Regions from separate parts of the Dactylosporangium sp. CA-092794 genome, predicted to be linked through region 1. Evidence: riboswitches for the same ligand, from Rfam matches in the RefSeq annotation. Region 1 holds a riboswitch; the other holds the start of a gene.

Region 1 (6,905 bases):
CGGCACGCCGTCCCGGGCTCCCAAGCCCGGCGCAAAGCCGATCAACCCGAAGAAGGGTGGCGCCGCGAAGCGGCAGTCGGGTTGATGCGACCCCGCCGGGCCTCCCCTCGATTGGCCCGGCGCGCGGCGCTCCCTGAAGCAACCCACCCCTCACCGACGACCTGTGACGGCGCCTCGGCGCCCTGAACATGCGGAGATGAGTTTCGTGACCGACACCACCAGTGATCTCGACGCCGTGAGTCGTGACGAGGACCAGGACGACCTGGACCAGGACGCCACGCTGGCCGCCGAGGACGCGGACGATACAGACGACGCTGAAGACGAGGACGCGGAGGAAGGCGCCCCGGCGGCCGGCGGCGGCCGGGCCACCGCGGACCTGTTCCGCGAGAGCGAGATCGCGGCCGACTACGTCGAGGGCCTGCTGGACATCCTCGACTACGACGGCGACATCGACGAGCTGGTCGTCAGCGGCCGCCCGGTCGTCGAGGTCGTCGAGGGCGGCGACGGCTCGGGCAAGCGTTTGCAGGCCCTGGTGGGCCAGCGCGGCGCGACCCTCGAGGCGCTGCAGGAGCTCAGCCGGCTGGCGGTCTTCCGGCAGACCGGCTCCCCGAGCCGGCTCCTGCTCGACGTCGGCGGCTACCGGTCGCTGCGCCGCAAGGAGCTCGGCGCCATCGCCAAGAACGCGGCGGAGAAGGTGAAGGAGTACGGCGAGGCCGTGCGCCTGGAGCCGATGAGCGCCTTCGAGCGCAAGTGCGTCCACGACGTCATCAACGCCTTGCCGGGCGTGGAGAGCGAGTCAGAGGGCGTGGAGCCCGCCCGCCGGATCGTCGTCCGCCCCTCGGCCTGACCGTCCCCGCCGTCCGCCGTTCCGCATTCGGCTCGCCCTCGCACCTGGTTTGACTTGGCTCGCCCTAGCACCCGGTTGGCCTGAACCGCCCCGACCGCACAAAGCGGTCCGGGGCGGTTCTGCTTTCTCGCCCTCGTTTCCTCCCAGTCCCGCTTGCTGCTCTCTCCTCCTCGCTCTCCCTCTTCCTCGCCCTGCCCCGCCCCTCTCTCCTCCTCGCTTCGCTCTCGCCCTTCCCCTCGCCTGTCCCTCCGCCTCGCTTCGCTCTCGCCCTTCCCCATCCCCGTCGTCTCTCTCCTCCTTACATCCCTCTCGCCTTCCGCCTCGCCTCTCTCCCCCTCGCTTCGCTCTCGCCGCTCCCTCCTCCTCGTCGCTTCCCTCTCGCCTCGGCGCTGGGACGGCATCGGGCATAATTGGCGAAGACGCGACTGGCGGCACCAAGGATGGGCAACCATCGGGAAGCCTCGGCGTGGGAGTCGACCGCCTGGGCTCCCACGGATGCGAGGAGTCGTATGTCCGAGTCACCCACGGCTGTGTCCTCTTCCACCACGCCGTCCGCCCACTCCGCCCGCCTGCTTCCGGGCGCCCCGGTCGCCGACGCGATCCTGGCCGATGTGGCATCCCGCGCCGAGGCCCTCCGCTCCCACAGCATCACCCCGTCCCTCGCCACAATCCTCGTCGGCGACGACGACGCGAGCGCCGGCTACATCCGGATCAAGCAACGCCAGGCGGCCGAACTCGGCTTCGCCTCCCCGCACGCCCACCTCCCGGCAACGGCGACCCAGCGAGAACTCCACGCCGTCATCGACGGCTTCAACGCCGACCCCGCCGTCCACGCGCTGCTGATCCAGTACCCGATACCGCCACACCTGGACTACGAGGCCGCTCTCATGCGCGTCGACCCGGACAAGGACGTCGACGGCATGCACCCGCTGAACCTGGGCCGCCTAGCCGCCGGAATCCCCGGCCCCCTCCCCTGCACGCCGGCCGGCATCGAGGCGCTACTCGCCCACCACGGCATCCCGGTGAGCGGCCGCGAGGTGGTGATCCTGGGCCGCGGCGCGACACTGGGCCGCCCCCTCGCGATGCTCCTGGCCCAGAAGCGCCCAACGGCGAACGCCGCCGTGACGGTGGTACACACCGGTGTCCCGGACTGGCCCCGCTACACCCGCCGCGCCGAGATCCTGATCGCCGCCGCCGGCGTCCCGGGCATCATCCAGCCGGAGCACGTGAAGCCCGGCGCCGTGGTCATCGGCGGCGGCGTGCGCTACGAGGGCCGCCGCCTCTTGCCGGACGTCGCCGAGGAATGCGCCGCCGTAGCCTCAGCCATCACCCCCCGAGTAGGCGGCGTAGGCCCCACCACCGTAGCCATGCTCTTCCGCAACGCCATCGAAGCCGCCGAGCGCCGTTTCACGTGAAACCCCCGTTTCACGTGAAACGTTTGGGGCGGGCACCCGCCGCCGAACGCCGCACCACCCGAGCCTTAATCGCTCACGGGTTTCGCCCAGCACCGCCGCCCGTTCGCCCACACCACCCATGCGCGCACCGCGCCCAGGCGGCGCCCCGGGGTCGTGCCACGGGCGGGGGTCGAGCCGTGGCCCGGGGCCATGCCTACGGGCGCGCGTTGCCCAGGCCGCGTGCCCGGGCAACGCACGACCTTGTGCCGAGACCCACTCGGTCGGGCTCGGCTCGGGGGCCACGCCTCGGTTTAGGACGTGCCTTGAGCCGCGCCGCTTCCGGATCGCGCCGTTCCCGGTCCCGCGTTCCGGGCCGCGCCGCGCCGGGCCGCGCCGGGCCGCGCCGGGCCGGGCCGGGCCGCGCCGGGCCGCGCCGGGCCAGGGCGGCTCGCCGCGGTCCCGCAGGCTGGGCGTCGATGGGTGCCGGTGAGATACGACGGTCGTCGGCGTGGACTCTCGGCCGTGGGGCGGCGCGGCGTGGGGGACGTCGCGGGGCTGTCGACGCCGACGAGGGCCGGGCCGCGCCACAGCTCGAGCGCGTCGCGGAGGGTGCTTGCGGGCGGTGTGCAGTTCCCCGGCCGCCATCGCGGCCCGCCCGTCAGCGACGAGCTGGGCGAAGACGAGCGTGTCGAGCTCGTCGTCGGCGACGACGGCCCGGTAACCGGCGGTGTCGGTGTGGGATGTTTCACCCGTCGAGCGCGCCATCCGATCTGCGGGGCCGGGGCCGGATGTATGTCTCCGTGATCATGCTGCTCGCGGTGGCCGCACCACGGGTTTGCCATGATCGCGGAGACTTGTGGTACACGGGGGTACATGTTCACTCCGTGATCATGAAAAACCGTTGGTGTCGGTGCCGGGTTCGGCATGATCGCGGAGACTTCCGGTCGCTGTGCTCTGCTCTGCGGCGTGCAGCGCCCGGCGTGTGGGGCGTGATCGCCGATCGTGGCCGCCCCTGGGTGTTGGGGCGCGCGGGCCGGGCACCGCGTGGTCGTCAACGGGCGTGGTGGCCAGCGGAGCCGGTTCCTGAGTGGTGCAGCGCCGGCGCCGGGTGCTGGCGGAGCACGGTGTGGGGCTGCGAGCCGGCCACCCCGGACCGCACACGGCGCATCACGGCCGGCACCGGCGCGGGCACCGGCGCGGGGCGCCGGGCGCGGGGCGCCGGGCGCGGGGCGCCGGGCGCGGGGCGCCGGGCGCGGGGCGGGCACGTCATGGTCACTGCAGGCCGCCGGCCGTGTCCCGCGCCGGCAATCGCGCCGGTGGTCGCGTCCGCGTCTGGCGCTTGCGACCCGAGGCAGTCCGGCCATGACTGCGCCGGGGTCCCGGGCCGTGCCCTCGCCCATCAGGTGCGCCGGATGGGGTCCCAGGGCCGGGGGCACCGAGCGGGCGTGGCCGTCGCCGCCCGCCCCGCCGCGTTCGGGCGTGGCCGCGGCGTGGGCCGGCCTCCAGGCGCTTCCTGCCCGCACGCCCGTGCTCGGACGCCATATTGCGCCCGCTTGCGCGGTCCGCACCGCGCGTCCGTAGGTGTCCCCAGTGCCGCGACGGAGTTCCGGTCTGATGCTGCTTGGCGCCCGGCTGTTGTTCTCCGGTGGACGCCGCCGGTCCGCTTTGGCCGCCAAGCACCCCCCAGGGTCAACGGCGGCGTTTCACGTGAAACATGGCGGCCGGGCGTCCAAGTCCACGGCCGTTGCTCCGCATGGCCGCAGCGGTCTCGGCGCCCGGTCAGTCGCGGACCGGTGCGTCCCGAGCCAGTCACGGGTCAACGTCTGGGTCCCAGACGTCGATAGTGCCGGGCGGCTGGTGGCAACCGGTCGGCGCCGTAGGCCATAGCGGTGACGACCGCACCGGATTCAGCCCCGCGCAGGATCACCGCGACGAGGCCAGGTGCCGGTGCGCGACGATGGCGGCCGGTCCTGGTCCATGACCGCGGCGGAGCAGGGCCCCGGCCCACGCCGGGACTGTGCCGCATCAAGGCCGTGCCGTATGAACGGTGCGAGCGACATGAACAGGGCGAGCGACCCCCGGCCCGTGCCCCGGTCCGCGGTGTCCGCCCCGGGGCATGGTTTGCTTGGTGGATGGACGGCGCAGTACCCGGTGAAATCCTCCCCGCCGCCGAGAAGGTCTTCGGCGATCGCCTCGAGCTGGCCCGCCGATTCGCCGAGCTCCTCGTGACCGACGGCGTCGTGCGTGGGCTCATCGGCCCGCGGGAGGCTCCACGCATCTGGGAACGGCACCTTCTCAACTGCGCCGTCGTCGCCGAACTCATCCAGTCGGGCGCCACGGTCGTCGACGTCGGGTCCGGGGCCGGTCTGCCCGGTATGGTGCTCGCAGTGGCTCGTCCCGACCTTTCCGTCACCCTGGTCGAGCCGCTCGCACGACGTACCGCATTCCTTTCCGAAGCGGTGGCGGCGCTCGGCCTTGACCGGACCACCGTGGTCCGGGCCCGGGCCGAGGAGTGCGTCGGGGAGCTCCCGCTCGCCGATGTCGTCACCGCCCGGGCAGTCGCCCCGCTCGACCGGCTCGCCGGTTGGTGCCTCCCCCTCACCGCCATTGGCGGCCGGCTGCTCGCGATGAAGGGTGCCTCCGCCGCGGCCGAGGTCGCCGAGCACGCGGAGGTGCTCGACCGGCTTGGTGCGGGGACCCGGTCGGTGCGCACGTGCGGGGGCGCCGTCCTCGCCGAGCCCACCACCGTGGTCGAGATCGTGCGTGAGCGGGAAGCCGCGAGCCTCCGGAAGTCCGGGGGCAAGCGGAGCGCCGCGCGGCCCCGGACGTCGGGCGATGCGCGGGATGTCGAACGCCTCCGGTCGGCGGGCGACGCGCGGGATGGCGCGCGCCCCGGTCAATCGGACGGCGATCGGGATGCCGCGCGGTCCCGGAGAGCCGGCGGGCGCCGCGGCCGGTAACCCCGGGGGGCGGAAACCGCGACCCCGGGCACGGGGGAACGCGGAGGGCTCATGGGGGACAGCAGGGCGGTCGGCATCGGTTGGCCGATGTCACCGATACAACGGCTTGGCGGCCTACTTCGTCGAGTTGACGGTTTTCTGGTCTTTTGGCGCACGAGTCAGGGTAAGAAGACCAACGACGCGCCGATGAGTCATAGCTCCGGTCGGCGAAGCGCCGTAGGCTGGCCCCGCGCCATTCTTCTGTCCGACGGAACGGGTCCCGACAAGGCCGCCCTGGACGGAGCGGCTCCGGGCGGATCGCGCCCCCAAGCAGCGGTCCACGACGGAGCCGACCCAGACGGGACGACTCACGGCGGGCCGAGCCGCGACGAGTGGACTCCCAACGGGTCGGTCCTCGAGGAGCCGAGGGAGCCAACGACGGGCCCGGCCCGGGCATCCACTACAGCGGGTCCGGCGGACGAGGCGGGCGAGGGTGCACACCTTTCCGAGCGGGACGGGACTGACATGGTGCGCGACAGCGGTGATGGTCCGGGCTACGGCGATGCAGACAGTCATGTTTCACGTGAAACGGGGATAGAGGGCTGGGGCGTTCGCCCCGCCGGCCGGTCTGCGCCGCAGTCGCGCGCGGACGGTCCCGAGTCCCCCAGACAGCCCGAGTCCCCCAGACAGCCCGAGTCCGGGCACGGCTCCGACGGGGCCCGCGGGTCCGAGCCGACACGCGGGGGCACGGTGGCGTTTCACATCTCGACGCCGGCCGACCGGGCATCAGCCGGTACCCTTTACGGCCGAGGAGTATCACCAACAGTCGACGCTTCTCCGGCCGAGGTGCGGCCCGAACGACGGAACCCACCATCCCCCCGGCCGCACCCGTCCGTCGTCACCGCGGATACCGAGGGCGCCATGACTGACGCGTATGTTCCACGTGAAACCGAAGACCCGCCACTGGCACAGGAGGCAAAGCGCGCCGTGGAAATTCTCAACCCGAGTGGGGAGATCACCATGCCCCGCCCACCACGGCGCCGCATTATGTGCGTGGCCAATCAGAAGGGCGGTGTCGGAAAGACCACCACCGCCGTGAACATCGCCGTCGCTCTGGCGCTGCATGGGAACCGCGTGCTGGTGATCGACCTTGACCCACAGGGCAATGCCTCGACCGGGCTCAACGTCCCGCACCACTCCGGTGTCCCGGATGTGTACGACTGCCTGATCGACGGTGCCCCGCTCGACGCGGTGACCCAGCAGGTCGAGGGGATCCCGAACCTGTGGGCGGTGCCGGCGACGATCGACCTCGCCGGGGCCGAGATCGAGCTCGTCTCGGTCGTCGCCCGCGAGTCGCGCCTCAAGCGCGCCATCGAGGCGGGCGGCAACGACTACGACTACATCTTCATCGACTGCCCCCCTTCCCTCGGGCTGCTCACGGTCAACGCGCTCGTCGCCGCCGAAGAGGTACTCATCCCGATCCAGTGCGAGTACTACGCGCTGGAGGGCGTGCAGGCGCTCACCAACAACATCGAGCTGGTGCGGTCCCACCTCAACCCGAAGCTCGACATCTCGACCGTCTTGTTGACGATGTACGACCGGCGCACCCGCCTCGCCGACCTGGTCGAGCAGGACGTGCGGAACCACTTCGGCGAGAAGTGCTTGAACTCCGTCATCCCGCGGAACGTTCGTGTGTCGGAGGCGCCGAGTTACAGCCAGTCGGTC
Region 2 (6,905 bases), 1.6 Mb from region 1:
GCACCATGCCGGGGCCGGTCAAACCGCGGCGCGCTCCGCACCGATCGGCGCCCGACCACAACTCTCCGCGATCATGCGCGACCCGCCGCCGTTCACCGACTTTTTCGTGATCGCGGAGACAAAACGTACCTATGAGTACCAAAAGTCTCCACGATCATGAAAAACCGTGGTGTCGACAGCGATCAGCGCATGATCACGGAGACTTACGACCGGCCCACGAGCAGTCTTATGGTGACTTCAGCGGATATGCCGGCCGCCGGGGTATAAGTCCGAAAAGTCGTGGCGCGGAGCGCCCGACTTTTCGGGTCGCTCTTGGCACCGCGGGCCTGGCAGGGAGGGCCGCCAGGCCCGAGTGGTGTCTGACGGGAGCAACGGTCGCGAGTTGCACGGACCGGAGCGAAGAGTTGCTTATCAGGCGGTTTCCGTGATCGGCCGGTCGACCCAGCTCATCATAGCCCGCAGCTTCCGCCCGGTCTCCTCGATCGGGTGGTTGGCGCCCTGCTCGCGGTACTTGGTGAAGTTCGGGCGGCCGGCGTCGTCCTCGGCGATCAGCTCGCGGGCGAACTCGCCCGACTGGATCTCGCCCAGGATGCGCTGCATCTCCTCCTTGACCCGGGCGTCGATGACGCGCGGGCCGCGGGTGTAGTCGCCGTACTCCGCCGTGTCGGAGACGCTGTAGCGCATCCGGGCGATGCCACCCTCGTACATCAGGTCCACGATCAGCTTGAGCTCGTGCAGGCACTCGAAGTAGGCGATCTCCGGGGCGTAGCCCGCCTCGGTGAGCACCTCGAAACCGGTCTGGACCAGCGCGGACGCGCCGCCGCACAGGACGGCCTGCTCGCCGAACAGGTCGGTCTCGGTCTCCTCCTTGAAGGTCGTCTTGATCACGCCGGCGCGGGTGCCGCCGATGCCGGCCGCGTAGGCCAGCGCCAGCTGCAGCGCGTTGCCGGTGGCGTCCTGCTCCACCGCGACCAGGCAGGGCACGCCCTTGCCGTCGACGAACTGGCGGCGGACCAGGTGGCCGGGGCCCTTGGGGGCGACCATCGCCACGTCCACGTCGGCCGGCGGCGTGATCAGGCCGAAGCGAATGTTCAGGCCGTGGCCGAAGAAGATCGCCTTGCCGGCGGTCAGGTTGGGCGCGACGTGGTCGGCGTAGAGGGAGCGCTGCGCGGTGTCGGGCGCGAGGATCATGATCACGTCCGCCTCGGCGCTCGCCTCGGCCGGGGTGAGGACGCGCAGGCCCTGCTCCTCGGCCTTGGCGCGGCTCTTGGATCCCTCGGGCAGGCCGACGCGCACGTCGACGCCGGAGTCGCGCAGGCTCAGCGCGTGCGCGTGCCCCTGGCTGCCGTACCCGAGCACCGCCACCTTGCGGGCCTGGATCACCGACAGGTCGGCGTCATCGTCGTAGAACACCTCGGCGGGCATCAGTCAGTTCCTTTCAACGTTTTCAAGAGGCGGCGCGGAGCGCCGGGCCGGTCGTGATGGAGCGCGAGCCGCGGCCGATGGCCACGACTCCGGACTGGACCATTTCCTTAATACCGAACGGCTCCAGGTCACGAAGCAGCGCGTCCAGCTTTTCCGACGTGCCGGTGGCCTCGATGGTGAGGGCGTCGGCGGCCACGTCGACCACGCGGGCCCGGAACAGGTTCACGGTCTCCAGGACCTGTGAGCGCACCGGGCGTTCCGCGCGCACCTTCACCAGCAGCAGCTCGCGCTGGACGCTGGCGGTGGTGTCGAGTTCGACGATCTTCAGGACCTGCACGAGCTTGTTGAGCTGCTTGGTGACCTGTTCCAGCGGCGATTCGTCCGCGTTGACCACGATCGTCATCCGGGAGACCTCGGGGTGCTCGGTCTCGCCGACGGCCAGGGAGTCGATGTTGAAGCCGCGCCGGGCGAACAGCCCGGCGACCCTAGCCAGTATGCCGGGTTTGTTCTCCACCAGGACGGAGAGGGTGTGCTTGGCCATGATCGGTCGTCGTCTCCTACACGTCGTCCTGGTCGAACGCGGGGCGGACGCCCCGCGCAAACAAGATCTCGTCGTTGCTCGTGCCGGCGGGGACCATCGGCCACACCATCGCATCCTTGCCGACCACGAAGTCGACCACGACCGGCTGGTCGGTGACCTTCATCGCGGCCTCGATCGTCGCGTCGACGTCGCGCCGGCTCTCGCAGCGCAGCCCGACACAGCCCAGCGCGTCGGCGAGCTTCACGAAGTCGGGGATGCGGTGCTTGTGGGTGCCGAGCTCCGTGTTGGAGTACCGCTGGTCGTAGAACAACGTCTGCCACTGCCGGACCATGCCCAGGTTGCCGTTGTTGATGACGGCGACCTTGATCGGGATGCCCTCCAGCGCGCAGGTGGCCAGCTCCTGGTTGGTCATCTGGAAGCAGCCGTCGCCGTCGATCGCCCAGACCGTCTTGTGCGGCATGCCGACCTTGGCGCCCATCGCGGCCGGGACCGCGTAGCCCATGGTGCCCAGCCCGCCCGAGTTCAGCCAGGTGGCCGGATGCTCGTACTTGATGAACTGGGCGGCCCACATCTGGTGCTGGCCGACGCCGGCGGTGTAGATGGCGTCGGGCCCGACGATCTGGCCGATCCGCTCGATGACGTACTGCGGGGAAAGGGTCCCGTCGGCCGGTTCCTCATAACCCAGCGGGTACCGCCCGCGGATGTCGTCCAGCGACGTCCACCAGTCCGTGAGCGCGGGCCGGTGCCCGGCCGCGTGCTCGGCCGTCACCGCGGCGATCAGCTCCTCGATGACGTGCTTGGCGTCGCCGACGATCGGCACGTCGGCGGTGCGGTTCTTGCCGATCTCGGCCGGGTCGATGTCGGCGTGGATGACGTGCGCGTTCGGCGCGAACGTGGACAGCTCCCCGGTGACCCGGTCGTCGAAGCGGGCGCCGAGCGCGATGAGCAGGTCCGACTTCTGCAGCGCGTAGACGGCGCCGACCGCGCCGTGCATGCCGGGCATGCCCAGGTGCTGCGGGTGCGAGTCGGGGAACGCGCCGCGGGCCATCAGCGTGGTCACGACCGGGGCGCCGGTCAGCTCGGCGAGCTTGAGCAGCACCTCCGAGGCCTGCGCCTTGATCACGCCGCCACCGACGTAGAGCACGGGCCGCTTGGCGGCGGCGATCAGCCGGGCCGCCTCGCGGATCTGCTTGCCGTGCGGGTGCAGCGTCGGGTGGTAGCCGGGCAGCTCCAGCACCGGCGGCCACTTGAACGTCGTCGGCTTCTGCAGCACGTCCTTGGGGATGTCGACCAGGACCGGGCCGGGCCGGCCGCTGCCGGCCAGGTGGAACGCCTCGGCGAGCACCCGGGGCAGCTCCTCGCCGGACTTGACCAGGTAGTTGTGCTTGGTGATCGGCAGCGTGATGCCGGCGATGTCGGCCTCCTGGAAGGCGTCCGTGCCGATGTACTGCGAGGCGACCTGGCCGGTGATCGCGACGACGGCGACCGAGTCCATGTAGGCGTCGGCGATCGGGGTGACCAGGTTCGTCGCGCCCGGGCCGGAGGTGGCCATGCACACCCCGACCTTGCCGGTGGCCTGGGCGTAGCCGGTGGCCGCGTGCCCGGCGCCCTGCTCGTGACGGACCAGGATGTGCCGGACGGCCTGCGAGTCGAACAGCGGGTCGTAGGCGGGCAGGATCGCCCCGCCGGGAATGCCGAAGACGACGTCGGCGCCGAGCGCCTCGAGCGAGCGGACGAGTACCTGCGCCCCGGTGAGCTGCTCCGCCTGGGTGGACTGAGGCTTCTTGTCGGCCGCCGGCGGCGTCGGATGCGCTCGGTGGGCGAGGACTTCTGGCGTGGGTCTCGTCATCGCAGTACGCACTTTCCCTCGAAGGTGTCTAGGTCTCCAGCTCCGGACATGAAAAAACCCCACGTGCGGGGCACGAGGGGCTAGCGCGCTGACGGCGGGGCGTCGGCGCGCTAGATGATAAGTACTCGGAGCGACCTGGACGACATGAGCCCACTCTGACGCATCTCATCGCCTGAGTCAACCGATCCCATCATGCGGACCGTGGCATGCTGACAGGTATGCCCGAGCTGCGGTCCAAGACCTCTACTTCTGGTCGCAACATGGCCGGCGCCCGCGCCCTGTGGCGCGCCACCGGCATGACCGACTCCGACTTCGGCAAGCCGATTGTCGCCATCGCCAACAGTTTCACGCAGTTCGTGCCGGGCCACGTCCACCTCCGCAACCTCGGCATGATCGTCGCCGACGCGGTTGCCGAGGCCGGAGGGGTCGCGAAGGAGTTCAACACCATCGCCGTCGACGACGGCATCGCCATGGGCCACGGCGGGATGCTCTACTCGCTGCCCAGTCGCGAGCTCATCGCCGACGCCGTCGAGTACATGGTGCAGGCCCACTGCGCCGACGCCCTGGTGTGCATCTCCAACTGCGACAAGATCACGCCCGGCATGCTGCTCGCCGCGCTGCGCCTCAACATCCCCACCGTGTTCGTCTCCGGCGGCCCCATGGAGGCCGGCAAGACGGTCGCGATCGAGGGCGTGGTGCACGGCCAGGACGCCAAGCTCGACCTCATCGACGCGATGATCGCCTCCGCCAACGAGGCCGTCAGCGACGAGCAGCTCGGCCAGATCGAGCGCTCCGCCTGCCCGACGTGCGGCTCGTGCTCCGGGATGTTCACCGCCAACTCCATGAACTGCCTGACCGAGGCGATCGGCCTCGCGCTGCCCGGCAACGGCTCGACGCTGGCCACCCACGCCGCCCGCCGGGAGCTGTTCTCCCGGGCCGGCTCGCTGGTCGTGGAGCTCGCCAAGCGCTACTACGACGGCGACGACGCCTCGGTCCTGCCCCGGGCCATCGCGTCGCGCCCCGCGTTCGAGAATGCCGTCGCGCTCGACGTCGCCATGGGCGGGTCGACCAACACCGTGCTGCACCTGCTGGCCGCCGCCCGCGAGGCCGAGCTGGACTTCACGGTCGCCGACATCGACGCGATCTCCCGCCGCGTGCCGTGCGTGGCCAAGGTCGCGCCGAACACGCAGAAGTACCACATGGAGGACGTCCACCGCGCCGGTGGCATTCCTGCGATCATGGGTGAACTGTCGCGCGGGGGCCTGTTGAACGAGTCGGTGTATTCCGTGCACAGTCCGACGCTGGGCGAGTGGCTGGACAATTGGGATATTCGCGGCGGTAAGGCCTCGCCGGAGGCGATCGACCTGTTCCACGCGGCGCCGGGCGGAGTCCGCACGACCGAGCCGTTCTCCACGACCAACCGGTGGAGCTCGCTGGACACGGACGGCGCGGAGGGATGCATCCGCAGCGTCGAGCACGCGTACACCGCCGACGGCGGCCTCGCGATCCTGTTCGGCAACCTCGCGCCCGACGGCTGCGTCGTGAAGACCGCCGGCGTGCCCGAGGAGAACCTGCGCTTCGCGGGCCCCGCCCGGGTGTTCGAGTCGCAGGAGGCCGCCGTCGACGGCATCCTGGCCAAGCAGGTCGTCCCCGGCGACGTCGTGGTCATCCGCTACGAGGGCCCGAAGGGCGGGCCGGGCATGCAGGAGATGCTGTATCCGACCTCGTTCCTCAAGGGCCGCGGCCTGGGTCGCGCCTGCGCCCTGATCACCGATGGCCGTTTCTCCGGGGGTACTTCGGGACTCTCCATCGGCCACATCAGCCCGGAGGCGGCCGGCGGCGGCCTGATCGCCCTGGTCGAGGACGGCGACCCGATCGAGATCGACATCCCGGCCCGCTCGCTCGAGCTGCGGGTGCCCGAGGAGCAGCTCGCCGCCCGGCGGATCGCCCAGGAGAAGCGCGACCACCCGTACACCCCGGCCGACCGCGACCGCCCGGTCTCGGCCGCGCTGCGCGCCTACGCGTCGATGGCCACCTCCGCCAGCGACGGGGCGTACCGCCTGGTGCCGTAACCGACCCGTTCGACAATGCCATTTCCGGTGGCCGGTTCCACTACCAGCCGCCCGGTTCCACTACCATCGGCGGCGTCATCTGCGACTGGCGCACACAAGGTGGAACCGACCACCGGGGAGCTCCCAAGGAATCCGGCACCGCGCGCCTGGGTGCCCGATCGTGGCATCTGCCAGGAGGAAGCGCATGCACGTCCCAGCCCTGACCGCACTCACCGAGGCCGACCCGCAGCTGGCCGCCCTGATCGAGGGCGAGGCCGAGCGGCAGCACGACACGCTGCGGATGATCGCCTCGGAGAACTACGTCTCCCAGGCCGTGCTCGAAGCGACCGGCACGGTCCTGACCAACAAGTACTCCGAGGGCTACGCCGGCAAGCGGTACTACGAGGGCCAGCGGTTCATCGACCCGATCGAGGAGCTGGCGGTCGCCCGGGCCAAGTCGGTGTTCGGCGTCGAGCACGCCAACGTCCAGCCGTATTCGGGTTCGCCGGCCAACCTGGCCGTGTACATGGCCCTGGCCAAGCCGGGCGACACCGTCATGGGCATGGCGCTGCCGATGGGCGGCCACCTCACCCACGGCTGGAACGTCTCGGCCACCGGCGCGTGGTTCCGCGCCGTGCAGTACACCGTCCGCCGCGAGGACGGCCGGATCGACTTCGACGAGGTCCGCGACATCGCCCTGCGGGAGCGCCCGAAGCTCATCTTCTCCGGCGGCACCGCCATCCCGCGCACCATCGACTTCCCGCGCTTCGCCGAGATCGCCCGCGAGGTCGACGCCGTCCTGGTCGCCGACATCGCCCACATCGCCGGCCTGATCGCCGGCGGCGCCCACCCGTCCCCGGTCGGCCACGCCGAGGTCATCTCGACCACGACGCACAAGACCTTGCGCGGCCCCCGCGGCGCGATGCTCATGTCCGACGAGCGGCACGCCAAGGCCGTCGACAAGGCGGTGTTCCCCGGTTTGCAGGGCGGCCCGCACAACCACACCACGGCGGGCATCGCGGTGGCCCTGGGCGAGGCG

The links. Region 1 has a riboswitch for ZMP and ZTP ahead of ACQPXD_RS56430 (bifunctional 5,10-methylenetetrahydrofolate dehydrogenase/5,10-methenyltetrahydrofolate cyclohydrolase). Riboswitches for the same ligand answer to the same signal wherever they lie in the genome.
Region 2: another riboswitch for ZMP and ZTP. It lies ahead of glyA (serine hydroxymethyltransferase); the one in region 1 lies ahead of ACQPXD_RS56430 (bifunctional 5,10-methylenetetrahydrofolate dehydrogenase/5,10-methenyltetrahydrofolate cyclohydrolase).

Annotation. Positions count from the first base shown of each region.
Region 1 is NZ_CP192044.1:13,003,404-13,010,308, reverse strand. Features, by position in the region: gene yidC (membrane protein insertase YidC) at 1-85, shown strand, start outside; gene ACQPXD_RS56435 (protein jag) at 197-847, shown strand; ZMP/ZTP riboswitch at 1,259-1,341, shown strand; gene ACQPXD_RS56430 (bifunctional 5,10-methylenetetrahydrofolate dehydrogenase/5,10-methenyltetrahydrofolate cyclohydrolase) at 1,357-2,262, shown strand; partial or broken gene rsmG (16S rRNA (guanine(527)-N(7))-methyltransferase RsmG) at 4,374-5,051, shown strand; gene ACQPXD_RS56420 (AAA family ATPase) at 5,706-6,905, shown strand, end outside.
Region 2 is NZ_CP192044.1:1,618,451-1,625,355, reverse strand. Features, by position in the region: gene ilvC (ketol-acid reductoisomerase) at 412-1,425, opposite strand; gene ilvN (acetolactate synthase small subunit) at 1,448-1,966, opposite strand; gene ACQPXD_RS07085 (acetolactate synthase large subunit) at 1,983-3,815, opposite strand; gene ilvD (dihydroxy-acid dehydratase) at 4,034-5,887, shown strand; ZMP/ZTP riboswitch at 5,964-6,046, shown strand; gene glyA (serine hydroxymethyltransferase) at 6,072-6,905, shown strand, end outside.